3 regions of the Clostridium aromativorans genome follow, and region 3 is predicted to be linked to each of the others. Evidence: riboswitches for the same ligand, from Rfam matches in the RefSeq annotation. Region 3 holds a riboswitch; each other region holds the start of a gene.
What was found. Region 3 has a riboswitch for thiamine pyrophosphate ahead of thiD (bifunctional hydroxymethylpyrimidine kinase/phosphomethylpyrimidine kinase). Riboswitches for the same ligand answer to the same signal wherever they lie in the genome.
Positions count from the first base shown of each region.

Region 1: it holds a riboswitch for thiamine pyrophosphate, as region 3 does, so the genes downstream of both, LN736_RS02860 (TatD family hydrolase) here and thiD (bifunctional hydroxymethylpyrimidine kinase/phosphomethylpyrimidine kinase) in region 3, are expected to answer to the same signal.
Region 2: it holds a riboswitch for thiamine pyrophosphate, as region 3 does, so the genes downstream of both, thiW (energy coupling factor transporter S component ThiW) here and thiD (bifunctional hydroxymethylpyrimidine kinase/phosphomethylpyrimidine kinase) in region 3, are expected to answer to the same signal.

Region 1 covers NZ_JAJJPB010000002.1:35,746-43,225, forward strand. The annotation lists gene LN736_RS02855 (LTA synthase family protein) at 1-1,647, shown strand, start outside; TPP riboswitch at 1,729-1,830, shown strand; gene LN736_RS02860 (TatD family hydrolase) at 1,897-2,631, shown strand; gene LN736_RS02865 (ABC transporter permease) at 2,648-3,400, shown strand; gene LN736_RS02870 (ABC transporter substrate-binding protein) at 3,414-4,418, shown strand; gene LN736_RS02875 (ABC transporter ATP-binding protein) at 4,387-5,136, shown strand; gene LN736_RS02880 (L-threonylcarbamoyladenylate synthase) at 5,255-6,289, opposite strand; gene LN736_RS02885 (serine hydrolase) at 6,302-7,480, opposite strand, start outside.
Region 2 covers NZ_JAJJPB010000001.1:161,015-168,494, reverse strand. The annotation lists gene hflX (GTPase HflX) at 1-881, shown strand, start outside; TPP riboswitch at 1,010-1,109, shown strand; gene thiW (energy coupling factor transporter S component ThiW) at 1,245-1,727, shown strand; gene LN736_RS00775 (NTP transferase domain-containing protein) at 1,821-2,756, shown strand; gene LN736_RS00770 (xanthine dehydrogenase family protein molybdopterin-binding subunit) at 2,972-5,086, shown strand; gene LN736_RS00765 ((2Fe-2S)-binding protein) at 5,086-5,553, shown strand; gene LN736_RS00760 (FAD binding domain-containing protein) at 5,547-6,365, shown strand; gene LN736_RS00755 (NAD-dependent malic enzyme) at 6,467-7,480, opposite strand, start outside.
Region 3 covers NZ_JAJJPB010000010.1:25,528-33,007, reverse strand. The annotation lists gene LN736_RS09305 (GntR family transcriptional regulator) at 1-274, opposite strand, end outside; gene LN736_RS09300 (phosphoenolpyruvate synthase) at 550-2,577, opposite strand; gene LN736_RS19195 (hypothetical protein) at 2,537-2,674, opposite strand; gene LN736_RS09295 (TetR/AcrR family transcriptional regulator) at 2,671-3,288, opposite strand; tRNA gene LN736_RS09290 (tRNA-Leu) at 3,611-3,697, opposite strand; gene LN736_RS09285 (amino acid permease) at 4,026-5,426, shown strand; TPP riboswitch at 5,482-5,584, shown strand; gene thiD (bifunctional hydroxymethylpyrimidine kinase/phosphomethylpyrimidine kinase) at 5,717-6,517, shown strand; gene thiM (hydroxyethylthiazole kinase) at 6,557-7,366, shown strand; gene thiE (thiamine phosphate synthase) at 7,357-7,480, shown strand, end outside.

The DNA of each region.
Region 1 (7,480 bases), on a different contig from region 3:
CTCTATATATTCAATATTGTAATAAGTTCATTTATAGTAAGTGATATCATATATTTCAGATATTTTAAGGACATAATATCTCTTCCCGTGCTTATAAGTGGATTTCAGCTTGGAGCTGTAAAATCCAGTGTGTCAAATTTGATGAATATAAAGGACTTTTTATATTTCACTGATGTTATATTTATAATTCCCTTTGTGAACAGATATGTTAGAAAGAGAAAAAACAAATTTCCGCTGAATTATAGGATATCAATAGCTGTCGTGCTTCTCTTATTTGGTATTGGTATGGATTTTATAAGTTTTTATGGACTTTCAAAAGAGCAGCCCAGACTTTTGAGCGCAATGTATAATAAGGTTTATATAAGTAGAAAACTAGGTGTATTGAATTATCACTGTTTAGACATCTATAATTCACTTTCAGCCAATATAACCAAAATGACACCTGTTTCCAGAGAAAAAATAAATGCCATAAATACTTTTATGGATAATAATAAATCAGATAATAAAAATCTGAAAGGATATTCAAAGGAAAAAAATCTTATAATGATACAGGTAGAGGCCCTTCAGGAATTTGTAATAAATGCTTCTGTAAATGGACAGGAAATAACTCCGAATTTGAACAGATGGGTGAATAGGTCAGTGTATTTTGATAATTTTTATTATCAGGTAGCGGCAGGGGGAACTTCCGATGCGGAGTTTATGACCAACAATTCGATATATCCGGCAGCGGCTGGGGCAGTGTATTTTCTGTATTCCGGAAATAAATTCAGTGCCATGCCCGAAAATTTTAAAAATAACGGTTACAGTACAGCAGCATTTCACGGCTTTAGAGAAAATTTTTGGAACAGACAGATAATGTACAAAAAATTTGGCTTTGATAATTTCTATGGTGAAAAAAGTTATAAGAAAGATGAATCCATAGGTTTGGGACTCAGTGACAGATCTTTTTTGAACCAGTCTCTGATAAAATTGAACAATATGAAATCACCTTATTATGCTTTTTTAATAACACTGACCAGTCACTTTCCCTATGATGATGTGGATAAATATGGTGATTTTGATGTGGGAAATTTAAAAGGTACTCTTCTTGGAAATTATTTAAAAGCCATACATTATACAGATGAACAACTGGGAGTGTTTTTAAATGCTCTGGATGAAAATGGCACGCTTGAAAATTCAGTTGTAATGCTCTACGGTGATCACTATGCAATACCCAAAGATAAAGAGCAGCAGCTGTTCAAATTCCTGAATGTAAATTCAACTTCCGAAATGGATTGGGAAGGGCTTCAGAAGGTACCTCTTCTAATACATTTTCCCAACGAATCGGTGAAAGGTGTGAATCACGTATATGGAGGTGAAATGGATATATATCCTACGGTGTGTAACTTATTTGATCTGCCCGGGAAAAATATGTTTGGAAAAGATCTTTTTAACCCTAAAAATCAGAAGGTTATATTTAGAAATGGTTCCTTTATAGATAAAAATTATTATTCTTCTTCCCAGGATGATGTATACTATGATGTAAAGACCGGAAAGGAAGTGCCTGAGAATAGCAGCCTGAGGAAAGACAAAGAGGATGTGTTGAATCAGCTTGAATATTCTGATTACATATTAAAACATAATGTCATTGACAAGTTGGATAAATAAAACTGCGGATATGTACATGAAATGTTTACATTTTTATAAACAAGTGATATTATAATAATAATGTAGCAAATTTAATATTGTCTGTAGTGTCAGGGGTGCCGGTACGGCTGAGAAAAGTGAAAACTTTAACCCTTTGAACCTGATTCGGGCAGCGCCGACGTAGGGAAACCGCTTTGTAATTTGTATCCTGAAGCACTATTTGTGATAGTGCTTTTGTTTTTTGTCAAAGTTATATAGGAGATAATTGAAATGCTTGTTGATGCCCACAATCATATGGATTTTTATGGAGAAAACTTAAAGAAAGCTCTTGATATTATAAAAAAAGATGATATCAAGACACTGGGATGCTCCATGAACCTGAAAAGTTATATTTTTACGAAAAAGATAAGTGAAGAGAATGAGAATATAATACCCTGTTTTGGAATACATCCCTGGGAAGCACATAAAAATTATGGTAATCTGGATAGGTTTGATGATTGTATAAAGGAGTGTAAGGCTTTAGGGGAAATAGGTCTTGACTATTACTGGGTACCGGAGAGAGAAAAATATCCCAAAATGGACATGGTATTTGAATACTTTTTGAGTAGGGCCAGACGATATGACAAGATAACCAATATCCATACCAAGGGAGCAGAAAATAAGATACTGGAATATATAAAAAGGTATAAATTGAGAACACCGATAATTCACTGGTACAGCGGTGATATGGATGTGCTCAAGGAGCTTTTAAAATGTGGTTGCTTTTTCACCATAAGCGTTGATATAGGCTATTCCAGGATTACAGATGAAATAGTCAATATTCTCCCCCTGGACAGAATATTGACGGAAACAGATGGACCCGACTCCCTTGAGTGGGTGAATAAACGGTATGGATATCCCTGGGAAGTTGAAGGCATTGTCAGAAAAATCTCAAACATAAAGGGAATTCAGTATGAAGAGTTAAAAAATAAAATATCCAGTAATTTCAACAGATTGAAATTGTGAATTTAAGGTGTTTAGAATGAAAGAATCAGGAAATATTCAAAATAAGATGTACCCGGTGATAACCATAGCAGTAGTAGTGGCTTTATGGCAGATGGTGGTGGGTCTTCAGTATATACAACCCTATATCCTTCCCTCGCCGTCAAATATTATAAAGACCCTCGTTTTGGATTTTAGAAACATAATGGAAAATGCGGAAACAACGCTTTATGAATCTTTTGTAGGATTTTTTATATCCATAGTGCTTTCTTTTATATTGGCCATAATAATGGACAGCTTTCATACAGTTAAGAAATCACTATATCCTATTTTGCTCATATCCCAGACCATTCCAACTATAGCTATAGCACCGCTTTTTATAATATGGTTCGGATTTGGAGCACTTCCCAAGATAATAGTTGTGATAACGGTATGCTTTTTTCCCATAGTTGTAAGTCTTGTAGACGGTCTTGAAAAGATAGATGTGGATTACATAAATCTATTTCATAATATGAAGGCTTCCAAACTTCAGATATTTTACCATCTTAAACTTCCCTATGCTCTGGTCAACTTTTTTTCAGGTTTGAAGATTGCTGCAACTTACATGATAATGTCTGCAATTATAGGCGAATGGCTGGGAGGAGACAGCGGAATAGGTGTATATATGGTGAGGGCCAAGAATGCCTACCAGCTTGATAAGGTATTTGCCTCAATTCTGGTTATTGTTGTAGTGAGCATTGCGATAATCTATATCATAGACTTTATAGGTAAAAAAATAATACATTGGAAATAAGAGGGGGATAATAATGAGAAAAAGTAAATTTATATTGTTGATACTGGCTGTTTTTATAAGTGTAATTGCTATATCAGGATGTGGAACAAGCGATAAAAAGGATACATCAAATTCCCTGGATAAGACCACTGTCATACTGGACTGGACTCCAAATACAAATCACACCGGATTGTATGTGGCCCTAAATAAAGGATATTATAAAGATGAGGGACTGGATGTGAAAATAGTTCAGCCTTCAGAAGGAAGTGTTACAAATCTTATAGCTGCTGGAAAAGGTGATTTTGGAGTGAGCTATCAGGAAGATGTCACCTATGCACTTACAAGTAACAATCCTCTTCCTGTAAAAGCCATTGCCACAATAATACAGCACAACACTTCCGGTTTTGCCGCACCTAAGAGCAAAAATATAAAAACCCCTAAAGATTTTGAGGGAAAAGTATATGGAGGATGGGGATCACCTTCAGAAGAAGCAGTGCTTAAAGCTGTAATGGAGAAGAGCGGTGGAGATTTCAGCAAGGTAAAGATAGTGAATATCGGAAATGACGATTTTTTTGCAGCTACAAAGAAAAATATAGATTTTGCATGGATATTTGAGGGTTGGACAGGTATACAGGCCAAGTTGAAGGGAGAGCAGCTTGATTACATACCCGTTAAAGATCTGGATCCGGCTCTGGACTACTATACACCTATTCTTATAAGCAGTAACAAGCTTATAAGCAAGAATCCCGAAAAGGTAAAAAAATTCCTGGCAGCTACCGCCAAAGGCTACGAATACTCCATAAAACATCCTGAAGAAAGTGCAGATATACTTTTAAAATATGCACCTGAAATAGACAAGAATCTGGCTCTTCAAAGTCAGAAATATATGGCTGGTCAGTATGTATCAGATGCACCGCGATGGGGAGTTATGAAATCCCAGGTATGGCAGCGTTATGCTAAATTTCTCAAGGACAAAGGCCTTATAAAAAAGGAGTTAAAAATAAGTGATGCATTCACAAATGAATTTCTGCCAAAATAATAGTGATGAAATGATGGTTGAGATTGAAAATGTGTGCAAGAAGTTTGAAGACAAGACAATACTTGAGGATATAACCCTATATCTCAAAAGAGGAGAATTTGTTTCCATACTTGGGCCCAGCGGCTGTGGCAAGAGCACACTTTTCAATATAATAACAGGATTTCTCAAAGAGGACAGCGGCAGTGTTTTTGTAAAAGGTGATATAGGATATATGCAGCAAAAGGATCTTCTTCTGCCCTGGAAGACTGTTCTTTCAAATGTAGTACTGCCCCTTGATATAAAGGGGAATGATAAAAAACAGTCGAGGAGAGATGCAAAGAAATACATTGACATGTTCGGACTGGGGGGTTATGAAAATAAGTATCCCTATGAACTTTCAGGTGGAATGAAACAGAGGGCCAGTTTTTTGAGAACTTTTTTCTCCTCAGAGGAGATAATGCTTTTGGATGAACCTTTTGGTGCACTTGATTCAATAACCCGTGGAAAAATGCAGAATTGGATTTTAAAAATGAGGGAGAAGCTCCATCGGAGTATACTCTTTGTAACCCATGATATTGAAGAGGCAATTGTACTTTCAGATAGGATATATGTACTTTCTTCAAAGCCCGGCAGGGTAAAAAAAGAGATAATCGTGAATTTTAGCAGGGGCAATAAAGAAAACAGGTTGTTTTCCCAGGAACTTTTGAACATGAAAGCTGATATTTTAAAGTTGCTTTAGGAATCAAACAGCATGGACATTAATCTAAGCTAATTCGATAATTTATAGACCTATTAAAAAAATTGGAAGTATAAAGTGATTCTATATGCTTCCAATTTTCTTCCATAACCAATATAACTTATATATGAATAATGTCTCCTGCACTTGCTTTTTCCAATCGGTTGATTATAGAGTTCCCTAAGCCCCTGTCGTTAGGAGCTTGTATATAAATATGATTTACATTCAATTTATCACATTTTCTAAGCAGATCAAATATCTTTTGAGCTGCTGTGTTTAACGTTTTAAAACTTCCTAAACTATATATGTGTTGACAGCTCTTAAAATCATTTAAAAATTCTTGGAAACAAATTACAGCATTGTCCTCCTTCGCATTTTCTTTGATCCACTGTGAGGTCTTTGTATAATCGCCTTCAACCAATGTTACTGGTGCATCCGGTGCGTAGTGCCTGTATTTCATTCCTGGAGCCTTTGGAACTTCATTTCCCTTTACGCTCAATAAATCCTTTTTATATATAAGATTTGGAATTACATTACGTATGTCATCCAGGCTTATTGCTCCCGGTCTTAGGAGCACGGGTGCTGAAGTGGACATATCTATAATTGTTGATTCTAGTCCAATTGAACATGGCCCTCCATCTAAAATACAGGGAATTTTTCCATTTAGATCATTATAGCAGTGCTCTGCACTGGTAGTTGATGGTTTTCCTGATAAATTTGCAGACGGAGCTACTAATAAGGTTCTGCTTTCTTTAATTATAGCCCTTGCTATCTTGCTTTCTGGAAATCTAACTCCTACAGTTTTCATTCCTGCAGTAACTGTATCTGAAATACAGTCTTTTTTGTTGAAAATCAAAGTTACTGATCCTGGCCAGAAAGCGTCAAATATTTTTTTGGTTTCTTTTGAAATATCCTTACATATATCATAAACCTGTTCTAATTTATATATATGTACTAGTAGCGGATTATCTTGTGGCCTTCCTTTAACTTCAAATATTTTTTTTATTGCATTTTCATTAAAAGCATCTGCAGCCAATCCATAAACAGTTTCTGTAGGAATTGCAACAACTTCACCTTTTCTTAAATATTCTGCACCTTTTACGATATTTTTATAATTAACATTTAAATCTTTAACATTTAATATTTCTGTTTTCACAGCTTTCACCTTCTATTTTATTTTGTCTCCATGAAATTCAAGTCCCAATTGATACAATTCAATACCTGTAACCGTATTTTTACTGTCAATGTTAAATTTAATGCTGACATCTGCTACCCTCAGGAAAAATTCATTTTGAGACTGCGGATACAATTGGTATTTTTTACCGCTGTTGTCCTGCTCATAATAGAGGGCTTTTCCGTCGGCGGTTATGGAGATATTTGCGAGATTCCCATTGAGTTTATAGTTACCGACGTATTTGTCAAGAGTTTTACTGTCAATGGCAATTACTTGCTTTGACTTTGGAAGTTTATAATTCCCACCTAGGGTTATGTCCGCCAGAGTGTCATTTAGAGGATTTATATTGTAGTACCCTACATTGGTGAGAATAATTATAGCTAGATCTTTGGCTGGATATCTGGCTATATTGCTTGTAAATCCAACTGTATTTCCACCATGGTATATTTCCTTTCCGTATTTTCCACTTGTGAGCATCCAACCATATCCGTAGTAGGGTCCAGAGGGTGCCATCTCTATATGATTTGAAAATATATTATCCAATGTGGACTGCTTTACCATTTTTTCTGTGTAAAGGGCTCTATCCCATTTATATAGGTCTTCCGTAGTGGAATACAGGCACCCTGCACCATAAGCCCCGCTGAGTGTTATTTCATCACTTACAGGATAAACGTCCAAGTAGCCGCTGTAACCTGTAGAGGAGTACATTTTTTCAGTACCTTTATAACCCAGGCCTGTATTTTTCATATCCAGCGGCTGAAAGATATTTTTTTGAAGGTAATCCCCATAACTCATTCCACTCACCTTTGTAATTATATATCCCAGAAGAATATATCCGGAATTGCTGTAGCTAAAATTGGTCCCCGGTTTGAATTCCAGAGGTTTATTTTTAAATAGGTCTATTACCTTGTTTATATCTTTTAAAGAATCCTGGCTCATGTTCCAAAATTCAGGAAGGTCGGTACAGTTTACAATTCCTGAGCTGTGGGTGAGAAGATTTTCTATTGTTATTATATTTCCGTTTGGAAAATCGGGTATATATTTTGAGATAGGATCGGATACGCTTACCAATCCTCTTTCAACCAGCTGCATTATGGCCATAGCTGTAAATTGTTTGGTCATGGAACCTATGGGAAATGTGGTATTTGGTGTATTTTGAATATTTTGCTCGAA
Region 2 (7,480 bases), on a different contig from region 3:
TTCAGTATATGCTCCCGCGATTGATTGGATTTGGGGAATCCATGGATCGTCAAGGAGGGGGATCGTCTCTTAAAAACAGAGGTTCCGGCGAAACAAAATTGGAACTTGACCGTAGAAAAATTGAAAACAGAATCAGTGGCCTGAATAGAGAGCTGGAAGTGCTTGTGTCACAACGTCAAAATCAACGAAAAAAGCGTAAAAGAAGAGATATACCTGTGATTGCTTTAGTGGGATATACTAATGCAGGTAAATCTACGGTTATGAATGCCATGATGGATTTGTTTAATCCGTCAGATGATAAACAGGTTTTTGAAAAGGATATGCTGTTTGCAACATTGCAAACTTCTGTCAGGAGAATTGATCTGCCAGATAATAAGTCCTTTTTATTGACGGATACAGTGGGATTTATCAGTAAATTGCCCCACTACTTAATAAAGGCATTTCGCTCAACACTAGAAGAAGTTTCTGAAGCCGACATGCTTATTCATGTGGTGGATTACTCAAATGCCAATTATGAGAAACAGATGTATGTCACCATTGATACATTGAGAGAACTGGGTGTGGAGGATATTCCCGTTATTTACTGCTATAACAAAATAGATTTAGTGGAAGGCAAAATTCCTGAAAGTAAGGAGGACTATGTATATATTTCCGCCAAGAAAAAATTGGGAATGGATAAATTAGTGGGGGCAATTCGTAGAAAAATTTTTGAAAGCTATATTTGCTGCAAATTTCTAATTCCTTATGATAGGGGAAATATAGTAGCTTATTTTAATGACAATGCAGGAATAAAGTCAACTAGTTATGAAAATAACGGCATACTTTTATCTGTAGAGTGTAAAAAATCTGATTATGAAAAATACAAAAATTATTTAATCTAGATTGGCATTTATGATGGATTTAACTATTAATGAAGTGAAATTAATTAGACAGTGTTTGGATGAGAAGATAGTTACTTTACAAAATCCTATTTAAGTAGTATGCTGTTGTTAAATTTAATATTATTAATTTAGTTTTGTAGGGGGACCTCCCGGTTGAGAAGGTTAAAACCTGACCCTTTAAACCTGATATAGTTAATACTATCGTAGGGAAGCAAAATATTTATGATTGATTTATATTTAGTGCTTACCTTAGTGGTAGGCATTTTTACGTAAATTTTCAAGGTGAAAATTTCACCCTCAAGAGCTAAATTATATTTTAAATATTATATAGTATAAGGGGGAAATTATTTTGAAAACAAAAAAATTGTATATGCAGCCATGCTTACGGCCATTGGGGTACTAGGTGGAAGTGCCATATATTTTCCTATAGGAGCTTCTAAATGTACGCCAGTTCAACATATAATAAATGTGATAGCGGCAGTCACTTTAGGGCCGGTTTATGCAGTATTGACAGCTTTTTGTATTTCACTTATAAGAAATTTTACTGGCACTGGAACACTTTTGGCTTTTCCAGGAAGTATGATAGGAGCTTTTTTTGCAGCTATACTTTATAAAAGAACAAATCAAAAACTTTTTGCAGTTGCAGGAGAAATTATAGGAACAGGTATTATAGGATCACTTCTTTCATTTCCCATTGCAAAATTTATACTTGGTAAAGACGTAGCTGCTTTCTTTTTTGTAGTACCTTTTTTAATAAATACAACAATAGGCAGTTTGATAGCATATTTTATATTAAAGTCCATAGAAGCAATAAAGGGTAGTGCAAATAATTTAAGACAAGACTAAATCAATGGTCCCTGCCACGCTGTGTAAAGCAACAAAATTTTAGCTAAAAAAGTAAGCATGGAAAATTTGCATTATTTTGACGGGGTAAAAGATATGATTATAAAGAAAAAAAAGGAAAAAATAACAGGTGGCATAATTGTAGCGGCAGGAAAGATATCTGAAGGTAATGATGAATGCTCATTATTGAAAATTGGATCTATTACTGCAGTAAAAAGAATTGTTTTGACCTTTCAGCAGGTTGAAATTTCACCGATTGTAGTGATAACTGGATATGAAGCCAGGGAAGTTGAGCATGATTTGGCTGATTACGGAGTTATATTTTTAGAAAACAAGAATTATGAAAATTCACAGATGTTTGATTCTGCGAAAATTGGATTGGAATTTTTGCAAGATAAATGTGATCAGGTGATATTTAACCCTGTAAGTATTCCAATGTTTACACCGGAGACCATTCAGAAGATGATGGAATGTGGTGCGGAGGTTATTTCTCCATCCTATCATGGAAAATCTGGACACCCTCTTTTGATATCTTCAAAATTGATTCCAGACATTTTAAAATATAACGGAAATATGGGAATGAGAGGAGCCATTAGGAGTATTAAAGTGAAAAAACAACTGATGGAGATAGAAGATGAAGGTATCCTTCAAGATATGGATGATATTGATCACTTAGATCAACTTCTAAAAAAGCACAATCAACACATTCTTCATCCTTTTGTTAGAATAAGTATTGAAAAGGAAACCATGTTTTTTAACTCGAGGACAAAATTACTTTTGCTGCTGATTAAAGAGATGCACTCTGTAAGAGGTGCATGCAGACATATGGCATTATCTTACAGTAAGGCGTGGAATATGTTAAATCAACTGGAACAAGAATTAGGTTATGCAGTGGTTGAAAGAAGACATGGTGGCAGCAGAGGCGGGAAAACTTTTTTAACAAAAGAAGGAGCAAAGTTCTTAGAAAAATATCAGCTTTTTGAACAAAACGTGCGTCAATATGCAAAAGATGAATTTGACAGACTATTTTAAAATCCAGAATTTTATGTAAAGCAAGTTCCTTTGACAAAGAATTTGATGAAATATACCCTCTATTTTATAATGAATGTAACAGATATGTTTACTTATTATAAATGTTAAGAGGGTTTTTTATTTTACCCTATATGAATTTAAACGTATTCACATAAGGTAAAATGAATAAGTATCTTTGTAGTTGTGAATTGAATAAAACATATAGGAGGAATTATATGGAAAAAATAAGCAGATCTATAAAGAAAAAGGATCACGATGATAAAATAAGTGGACGTGCTTTATATGTAGATGATTGTGTAATGGAAGGAATGCTTTATGGCAAACTTCTTCACTCTACTAAAGCAAAAGCACGCATTGCTGATGTTGTTGTACCTAAATTACCTGAGGGATATTATGTTGTGAATAAAAATGATGTGACAGGGGAAAACCGTGTTCATATAGTTCTTGATGATACGCCTGTATATGCTGAGAATACTGTGGAATATATCGGTGATCCAATTTTGATGGTTGTTGGTCCCGAACTTGATGAAGTTAAAAGGATTTTAAATGAAATTGTTGTAGTATATGAAGAGCAGATACCTGTTCTAGACATGCGCAAATCCAATACTGTTTTTTTTAATTATAATTATGCAAAAGGAGATATAGATAGGACATTAAAGGAAGCAGACCGTGTTTTTGTGGAAACTTTTCAAACAGGCTATCAAGAACAAGCCTATCTGGAGACTCAAGGTATGATTGCCTATCCTCATGGGGAAAGAATGACTGTACGTGGTTCCATGCAGTGCCCATATTATGTACATGGTGCAGTTACAAAGGCACTTGGATATGATGAAAAGGATGTACAGATTATTCAAGATGTTACTGGTGGGGGATTTGGAGGTAAGGAGGCATTTCCATCCATACTTGCCTGCCAGGTAGCGGTAGCAGCGAAAAAAGTTAACAGACCGGTAAAAGTTATATTTGACAGGCGTGAAGATATGGAATTTACTTCAAAGCGGCACCCTTCAATATGCACTTATAAAGTGGCTGTAAAAAATGGTAAAATTACTGGCATGGATATTGATGTATTGTTTAACAGCGGTGCATATACTACTCTGTCGCCTGTAGTTTTGCAGCGTGGTGTAATTTGTGCAAGTGGTGTATACGATATAGAAAATTTGCGTGTTGTAGGACGTGCGGTTAAGACCAATACTATACCCTGCAGTGCATTTCGAGGCTTTGGTGCTCCCCAGACTTTCTTTGCGGTAGAAATGATGATGGATCATATTGCCAGGGAAATGGGTGTTGATTCTCTGGAACTGAAAGAAAAGTATATTGTTAAACAGGGAGATTCAACGTCCACCAGCGGTAAGTATCACTTCCATGTACCTTTACCTGAAATGATTAAGCAAATTGACGAACTCACTGATTATCGTGATAAATGCAAGAAGTATAAAAATCAGAGGGGAAGATATCGTAAGGGAATTGGTATGTCTGTGTTCTATCATGGCTGCGGTTTTACGGGCAGTGGAGAACGCGATCTCATCAAAGCTGTTGTTAAAATAAGAAAAAACTCAGATGATACTGTAGAGATTTTGGCCAGCAATTCTGATATAGGCCAAGGCATAAAAACTACTTTTAGTAAAATTGTTGCAGATACACTTGGAATTTCCTATGACAGGGTTTTAATACAAAATCCAGATACGGATCGTGTACCTGATTCAGGTCCTACAGTAGCCAGCCGTTCCCTTATGGTAGTCGGAGAACTGCTTAGACGTGCAGCGGGAAAACTTAAAAAACAGTGGGAATCAGGAAAAGAACAGGTTGTAGAAGAACACTTTATAGAACCTGATTTTGTAATTCCATTCAGCCTTAAAGAATTCAAGGGAGATGCTTATCCAACTTATTCCTGGGCTGCTAATGTGGTTGAGGTTGAAGTAGATACTCTAACTGCAGCCACAAAGGTATTGGGTGCATGGGGGACTTATGACGTAGGTGTGCCCATTGATATGAATATTATAAAAGGACAGATGCAGGGAGGCTTCCTTCAAGGTATTGGATATGCTTCTATGGAACAGATAAATTGTAATGAAAAAGGAAGAATTCGTAATAACAGTTTTACTGATTATATTATTCCCACTGCAGTGGATGTGCCTAATCTGGTAACGGAGATTATCAACAATCCATACACTCATGGACCTTATGGAGCAAAAGGCGCAGGCGAACTTCCCCTTGTCGGTGTAGCTCCTGCTTATATCGAAGCTATGGAAAATGCTCTTGGTGTAAATTTAAATAAGGTACCATTTACCCAGGAAGATACTATGAAGGTTTTACAGGGGGTGCTTAAATAATGATAAAATTTATTCTCAATGGAAAAGAAGTGGCATCTACAGCGGAAGCAAATGAGCGTTTGCTGGATATACTTCGAAATGAATTCCGTCTTACAGGCGTGAAATGCGGATGTAAGGAGGGTGAATGCGGAGCCTGCTCTGTAATTCTCGATGGCAAACTTGTCAATTCCTGTATGGTGGCTATGGGAAGTATTGAAGGCAGTTCTGTCATGACTATTGAAGGTTATCGTGAAACCAAGCGTTTCGAAGTAATAAGCAGGGCCTATGCTTCTGTAAGTGCGGTGCAGTGTGGTTTTTGCATTCCTGGAATGGTACTTGCTTCTGAGTGTATCCTTTCCAAAAATCCAAATCCTACAGAAGAAGAAATCCGTGAAGGTATTTCTGGAAATCTCTGTAGATGTACCGGCTACAATGCTATAGTTAATGCAATTTCTATAGCAGCAAAGGAGGGAAAAGGGTTATGGTAAATTGTTATCAAGCGGCATCCTTGGAAGCGGCACTGAAAATCCGTGCAAAAGAGTCTGTCACGCCTTATGCTGGAGGTACTGATTTAATGGTTAAACCAAGAAAAGATGCTGAATATCTATTTTTAAATAAAGTACCTGAAATGAAAAAGATTGTAGAAGATGAAAAATATATCCGTATTGGAGCGGCATGTACTTTTACAGAAATTATTGAAAGTAAATTGACACCAGCTATTTTAAAAGAAGCAGTGTCCCAGATCGCTGCACCGGCAATTCGAAATCTGGGAACTGCTGGAGGTAATATATGTAATGGTTCCCCAAAAGCAGACAGCGCATTGGTATTTTTTGCTACGGATTCTAAGTTGAGACTTGTGAGCAGTAAAGGTGAACGTGTTATTCCAATTACTCAATTTTATCTTGGACGAAATAAGACTTCGCTGCAAGATGATGAATTGTTAGTTGAAATACTTATGGACAAAACAGGTTTTAACAATTACTATTATAAAAAAGTAGGGGCAAGAAATGCTCTTGCTATTTCAAGGGTTTCCTTTGCCGGTGTGATCAATATTGACAAGAGCATAATTAAAAGATTTATTACTGCATTTGGTGCAGTCAGTGATATTATATTAAGAAAGGATGATATTGATTCAATGTTCGTGGGAAAGACCATTGAGGAGGCAAAGTCTGTTAAGGAAGATTATCTTGCAGCATACGATAGGGCAATTGTCCCTATAAGGGGCAGGGTTTCTGCGGAATACAGAAAAGCTGTCTGCATGAATTTGCTTCGTGATTTCCTTGAGAGCGAGGGAATCTGATTTATATTAGATGACTTAAACTAAAGTGGAAATGTGCCTGGATTTGTATAGATCAAATTCAGGCACATTGTTTTATTTGAAAGTTAGCACATTATCTCAATTTAAGAATTACTTGTATAATAGGGTTCCCAGATTTCATCTTCTACTGCTTTTTTAGCATCAGATATAGGTTTTCTATTTAAGCCCTCTTTTACAGCTTCCTTTACTACAGCAATGGCTACAAGCTTGGAGGCTTCTCTAAGTTTATCAACTGGAGGAAGAATAGGAGCCCCTGGTTTTGAGAGATCCTGCAGGGATGCAATACCGTGCGCTGCGGCAGACAACATGTCATCTGTCACTATTCTTGATTTTGCAACTATTATGCCAAGTCCCAATCCAGGATAGAGAAGTGCATTATTAGCCTGACCTATGATATAAGTTACTCCTTTGTAGGTTACAGGATCTGACGGACTTCCTGTAACTACGAGTGCCCTGCCGTCACTCCATTTTATTATATCCTGTGCCGCTGCTTCACAGAGTCTTGTAGGGTTTGAAATGGGCATAATGGCAGGTCTTTCATTTATTTCAGACATAGCTTTTATTACTTCTTCTGTAAAGGCACCATGTACACCAGAGGTGCCGATGAGTACGGAGGGTTTGACTTCTCTTATTATTTCAGCCAGATTTTTTAAAGGATTTTTAAATTCATTTTTCGATCTCGTATATTTTTTTTGTCCCTCCGTAAGAGTATCCATATCGTCAGTAAGAAGTCCCTGACGATCTACAAGGTAAAATTGTTTTTTAGCTTCTTCTTCAGATAGGCCATTTCGTATCTTTTCCTGGAATATTTGATCAGTTACACCTATTCCAGCAGTTCCTGCACCAAAGATCACCACTTTATGATCTTTAACAGGTATATTTGTGGCCCTGGCTACAGCGTTTATGGCAGAATTCATCATCACACCAGTACCCTGAATGTCATCATTAAAGGTACAGATTTTTTTTCTATACTTTTCCAAAATAGTTCTGGCATTTCCGCGGCCAAAATCCTCCCAGTGAAGAAGTGCTTCAGGAAATAATTCGAGACTTATCTTTACAAATTGATCTATGAAATCGTAATATTTTTTACCTGTAAC
Region 3 (7,480 bases):
TAAGTTGAATTTCCTCGATATCATCCTTGCTAAATCCAGAAACTACTACACCTTTACGTGGAATATATGTTACTAACCTTTCATATTGGAGTTGACGGATTGCCTCACGTACTGGAGTCCTGCTTATCTTCAACTGTTCTGCAATACTGCGCTCCACTAATCGTTGGCCTGGCTCTAATTTTCCATCCAGTATGGCATTACGTAAAATAGAAAATACCGAATCTCGAATATATCCCCTATTATCAAATCTTATGGGTGAAAATTGATATTCCACTTGCATTACCCCCTTAAATCTTTTTTAATATAATTCTCATATCCCATAATTAATTATAATTCCCATGGTATACTAAATGCAAGTGGAATATAATTATACTATCTTTATCTTTAAATACATTTTATTTAATTCACAGTTCACAATGCACCATTCCAAAAAAATTATGCATAAATAATTAATGCAGCCGAAAAAGTTACTATATAAAATACCTATGATATCAAAACGGAAATTATTCTCATTAAAATTCATCTCCAAATAATTTATTATGCACCCCATTACAAAATTTCCACATATCCTTCTTCCCCATTCAGCCTTATTCTCTGTCCATCTTTGATCAATTTCGTAGCATTTTCAACACCTACCACTGCAGGCAGACCATATTCCCTTGCAACAACAGCTCCATGTGTCATCATTCCACCTACTTCAGTAATCAAACCTTTGATGGATACAAACAGCGGAGTCCAACTGGGATCAGTAAATTTTGTAACTAGTATATCGCCTTCCTCTATATCCGCATCCTCCATTCTTAAAATAACACGTGCCCGGCCTTCAACGCTTCCAGATGAAACAGGTACTCCCGCCATAGCACCTTTAGGTATTTTATCCCTATTATATTGCCCTGTTATGATCTCACCTTCGGAGGTTATAACACGTGGAGGCGTAAGTTTTTGAAAAGTCTTATAATCTTTTTTTCTCTTACTTATGATATTGTAATCTATTTCATGTGCCTCAACAACTTTTCTAAATTCCTCAAAAGTCAAATAATATATATCTTCTCTTTCCTGTATTATACCCTTATGGACTAAAGCATCTGCTTCTTTCATAAATGTCTGTTTAATAATCCAGTCATACCACACCAAAACATACTTGTTAAACTCACGATAACCGGCATAATTGCGCAGGACGCTAACTGCCTTTTTGAACTTCCTTGCTTTTCCCTTTCCACCGTGCAATCTTTCAAGACGGTTTATAATTTCATGTTTTTTTTGTTTTGCCTCTATCAAGTTCTGTTCAAATTTCATACTGTGGGCACCTGGTCCAAAAGCTTTGATATTGCTGAGAATAGCAGGGTTGTTTGCTCTGTAATCTTTTATAGTAAATAGTATCCATTTCAGCCACATTGATTTTGAAGCCATAGCTGTCTTCTTCCTATACAGAGTCTTGATAAAATTCTTTCGCTTTACAAGATCAGCAAGAGCATTCTTCATTAAGACATCTACCGCATCCATTCCTTTGAAAAAAGACATCCTGATAAATGGCGAGGAAAGTTCACGGGATACATCAATATAAAGCCTTCCGCCCATTTCATTCATGGGAGTGCCAACCATCTGCTTGAATAAAGTTTGAAAAAGAGATATTCCTAGTGGCCGCATGGCTTCAGTCATCATCTGTCTGTGCCCAAATGAAATATATACATGATTTTTTCCATCCACAGCCTCTGATGGTACAGGATACAATGTAGTTATAGGCCTACTTTGAACAATATAAAATTTACCTTCACAAAGGCACCATTCTATATCCTGTGGACATCCAAAATAATTCTCAATCTTTCTGCCTATATTTGTCAGTTGTAAAATTTGCTCATCCCGAAGGGTCTGTATATTTTGCTTTGCAGTATCAATGTCCTTCCCTTTTGTACCACCATTTTGCAGTGCCGAAACAGCGAGTTTTTTGATAGATATCTTTTTATACAGTATTTTTCCTTCTCTCACTTTATAGATATCTGGATTAACCAGACCTGATACAAGAGCTTCACCAAGGCCAAAACTTGCATCAATAGATGTTACCTTTCTGTTGAAAGTTACAGGATCTGCAGTAAACATTATCCCTGAGGCCTGGGAGAAAACCATTTTTTGTATTACTACAGAGAGATACACCTTTCGATGATCAAAATTATTTTGTATACGATAAATTACCGCTCTGTCCGTATAAAGTGACGCCCAGCACTTTTTTACATATTTCAATATATTATTCATTCCCTTAATATTGAGATAGATATCCTGCTGACCAGCAAAAGAAGCTAGAGGCAAATCTTCTGCCGTAGCACTTGAACGCACTGCATATGCATTTTTCTCGCCAAGCTTTGAAATGTAATGCAAGACTTCTTCTATAATCTCCATCGGGATAGGTATCTGTTCTATAATCTCCCGAACCTTTTTACTGAATTCACTGATTTTTCTTTTGTCAATTATCTTTAAAAAAGATAATTGATCATTTACGCTATTAAATTCAGAATTGTCACAGACAATTTTTTTATAGACTTCAGTAGTTATACAAAAACCTTCTGGAACACATAATATCATTGATTTTAGACAGTTTTCCTAAATTAGCACCTTTACCGCCCACTAAAGGTAGATCTGATTTATCAATGTTGCTGAAATCCAACACATAGGGATTCATACATATTCCTCCTTATAAAGATTGTCTCTGAGTAAATCAATACATTCTTCAAATTCCTTAAAAAAAGCTTCATAATTTATTGCTGTCCTATTTGACAATTGATTCATATATCCATCAGTAAGCCAAAGAAGTATCTTTATAACAAGCTTTGGATCAACATTCTCCTTAAATTTTGAAAAATCTACACCATCAAAAGCAATTTTGTTCCTAAAATCTACACCTTTTGCTAGAATAATGGTTTTTATATCACCTTTTACTTCCCCGTCATTTTCAAAATACATGCTTGTTAAAAAGGATGGAATTGCAGGGTGTTTCCTCATAACAGAAATTTCAATATTAGATGAAAGCTTAATTCTGTCAAAGAAATCAGTAACCTTATAATTAAATTTTTCATCAACTTCTTTCATAATAATATTGTCGCATAGCTCAATTAAATAAAAATACAAAGCTTTTTTTGTACCAAAGTAATGAAACACCATGGATTTTGAAATTCCTGCTGCAGCAGCAATGTCCCCTATGGAAGTTTTCTTATAGCCATTTTTACCAAAGGATTTAAGTGCTACATCTATGATTTTATTTTGCTTCTCTACAGGCAAATTAAAAAATTTTTTCAAAAAGCTCACCTCTCAAAATTCATCCAAATGCTACTATTGCTAATATTGTTGACTTTTTAAAGAGAGATAAACACTGCTACGCGCCTGGATGAGGTAATTCTAAGGCTTGCAGTGATTTACCTATGAGAAAATTTTTTTTTAAGAACCTTAGAATCATTATATAAACCGAATCGGTTTATATAATATTATATTCTCATGAACCGACCAGGTCAACATTATTTTAAAGAAATCACATTGATCTTTTGATCTGTTCTATTTTTTAAGAATAGAACAAAAAGAACACTTTGGAAAATTCCAAAGTGTTCTTTTTGTTCTACATCTATGGTGCCGGAGGCGGGAGTCGAACCCGCATGATATCACTATCGACGGATTTTGAGTCCGTTGCGTCTGCCAATTCCACCACTTCGGCAAGTGACAAAAGTATAATATCACAAATATCACCTGTGGTCAAGAGGCAGTATAAAAGCAAATTTATAATAATATTCATATTGTGAAACAGTATATGACTTTTATCTTACTATTTTTATATTTTTTAAATAACATTATTTAAATCTAAAATAATTGTAAATTCAATGAAAATTTTAAATACTAGTTGTTATGTAAATGAAAATATGCTATTATTTAGTTGAGAATATTCTAAATAATGTATGATAGCCATAGAAGGTGATAAATTTTTAAATTAAATAATTTTAAAGTAATTATCCTAAGGTTTATTTAACCAACTAAGGAGGAACACAATGAGTAAACAAGATGCATTAAATGAGAATCTCGAGCGTGGCTTAGAAGAACGTCATATTCAATTGATAGCCCTGGGAGGAGCAATTGGCGTAGGGCTATTTTTAGGTTCTGCTACTGCTATTCAAACAGCTGGGCCAGCAATTCTATTGGTTTACATTATAGCTGGACTAGCTATGTTTGTCATAATGAGAGCTCTAGGTGAGTTGGCGACTTCCTATCCTGTTTCCGGATCCTTTAGCGCCTATGCCAATGAATTCATAAGTCCATTGGCAGGATATATGACTGGATGGACTTATTGGTTTATGTGGGTGGTAACCTGTATGGCTGAAATTACAGCTGTAGGCGTATACGTTAAATTCTGGATTCCAACTATGCCTCAGTGGATACCTGCACTGGCAGCACTTATTATAATGACATGCGTAAATCTAATTGCAGTAAAAGCCTACGGTGAATTTGAATTCTGGTTTGCAATTATCAAAGTAGTTACAATTATTGCAATAATAGTACTAGGGTTGCTCATGATTATATTTGGTTTCGGTAATGGTGGAAAACCTATCGGAATTTCAAATCTATGGACACATGGAGGATTTTTCCCTAAAGGTGGATGGGGACCTATGCTTGCAGTAACAATGGTTATGTTTGCTTATCTGGGCACAGAGCTCATAGGCGTTACAGCAGGTGAAGCAAAGAATCCTGAGAAAACGATACCGTCAGCTATCAACAAAGTACTTTGGAGAATACTTATATTTTATGTAGGTGCACTTTTTGTAATAATGTCACTCTATCCATGGAATACCCTTGGTACAACTGGAAGTCCTTTCGTCTTAACATTTAGCAAATTGGGTGTATCTGCAGCAGCAGGTATTATAAACTTTGTAGTATTGACTGCAGCTTTATCTTCCTGTAACAGCGGCATTTTCAGTACTGGACGTATGCTGTACAATCTTTCCCTGCAGGGAACAGCACCAAAAAAGTTTAGTAAGCTTGGTAAAACCCATGTTCCAGCTACTGGCATTTTGATTTCTGCATTTTTTATGTTAATTGGAGTTGTTCTTAATTTTCTGGTACCTGGAAAGGTATTTACTTACATTACAAGTGTAGCTACACTTGGTGCAATTTGGACTTGGGGCATTATACTGATAGCACAGATGAAGTTTAGAAAAAGACTTACTCCGGAAGAAATAAAAAAGTTGCATTTTCCAATGTTTGGATATCCTTATCTTAACTGGATTGTACTGGCATTTTTAGCTTTCGTCATCGTAATGCTAGCTTTTAGCCCAGATACTAGGATTGCTCTTATTGTAGGATGTTTCTGGTTCTTACTTATACTAGCTTTCTATTTTATACTTGGCTTAAATAAAAAGACCTCTAATCCTACAAAATCTGAACCAGAAGAATAAAATTTAAAATTGATTTACAAATTTTTATCAAGGTAGTATAATGAGTTTAAAATAAAATAGGCTGTGGGGGTGCTTTATATAGCTGAGAAGAGATATTCTCTAACCCTTTGAACCTGATCCAGATAAAACTGGCGTAGGGAAGCAATTTCACATGACTTTTGATTTTTATTAGGTGTATGCTTTTCCGCATACACCTTTTATATTTATACGGTGTCTATCACTGCCAGCACTCCTAGCTTCTTTAGAACCTTGGAGTTGCTTAAACAAATACAAAATTAGAGGTGTTTTTAATGAAAAAAGTATTGACAATTGCAGGTTCTGACAGCTCAGGTGGTGCGGGAATACAAGCTGATTTAAAAACCATGAGTGCACTTGGCGTGTATGGAATGAGTGTAATCACTGCCGTTACAGCCCAAAATACTATAGGTGTACAAGATGTACTGGACGTAACTCCTGAAATTGTGGAGGCTCAAATAAGATCCATATTTGACGATATCGAAGTAGATGCAGTAAAAATCGGAATGGTTTCAAATAGTAAAACCATATCTGTAATAAAAAAGCTCTTAATAGAATATAGGGCCAAAAATATAGTACTCGATCCGGTAATGATATCAAAAAGCGGATATTCTCTCTTAAAACCTGAAGCAGAAACAGCAATAAAAACTATGGTAAATGTTGCAGATGTAATAACTCCAAATATTCCAGAGGCAGAAGTTCTCAGCGGACTAAAAATTAAAAATGAAAAAGATATGGAAAGTGCAGCTTTTAAAATAAAAGAACTGGGTGCAAGGAGCATACTCGTAAAGGGAGGCCATAGATGCAATGATGCCAATGATATTTTGCTTCACGATAATAAGGTATTATCCCTTAAAGGTCATAGAATAAACACTAAAAACACTCATGGAACAGGATGTACTTTATCTTCCGCTATAGCTTCCTATTTAGCCAAAGGACACAATATTGAAAAGGCAGTAAACCTATCAAAGCAATATATAACTAAGGCAATAGAAAATTCATTTCCCATTGGTCATGGAGTTGGCCCTGTTGGACATTTTATAGAAGTTTATAAAAAAGCCGGTATAACTTTTTAATAGAAGAAATTATTTTTAAACTTAAAGGGGGTTAAAAAATTGAACAATATAAATCTAGACAAAGTAACAAAAATATTATCAGAGGTTAGAAATAAAATACCTCTTGTCCACTGTATTACCAACTATGTTACCATAAATGACTGTGCAAATATTCTCCTATCTTATGGTGCCTCCCCTGCTATGTGTGAGGCCTATGATGAGGTTTTTGATTTTGTCAAATTATCATCTGCCCTGTACATAAATTTAGGAACTCTTAATAAAGAGCAGGAACAAGCCGCAGTTTTAGCCAGCACTTCTGCAAAAATCCATGATATCCCCGTAGTATTAGATCCTGTAGCCTGTGCCGCCGTGCCAAAAAAAATTCAAGTTATAAACAGAATACTCCAGGTTGGAAAAATTGATGTCATAAAGGGAAACATAGGAGAGATTAAATTTTTGGCAGGACAATCCTCCAATGTAAAAGGTGTAGATTCCTTTGATACTGGAGAAGGTGCCTTAGAATGCTGCATAGCTTTATCTCAAAAATACAAGTGCACAGTTGCTGCCACCGGTAAAAAGGATTTCATAACAGATGGTAAAAGAAGTGCTGTAATTGAAAACGGCACAGAAATGTTTACTAAAGTTACTGGATCCGGTTGTATGCTGGGTGCCCTTTGCGGAGCTGCCTGTGGAGCATCTGAAGATAAATTCACAGCTACTGTAAATGCCATACTCTCAATGAATATAGCTGGAGAAGAAGCCTTTAAAGCAGCAAATACACCTGGAAGCTTTAGAGTTAAGCTCATAGACTGCATATATCAGTTAAGTGAAGAAAAATTAAAAGAAGGTGCCAAAATAGTATGGAAATAGATTATAGTCTATATTTGGTTACAGACAGAAGTTTTTTAAAAAATATTGATCTATCCAAAGCTGTAGAAGATGCAATTTCAGGCGGCGTCACTTTGGTTCAGCTAAGAGAAAAAA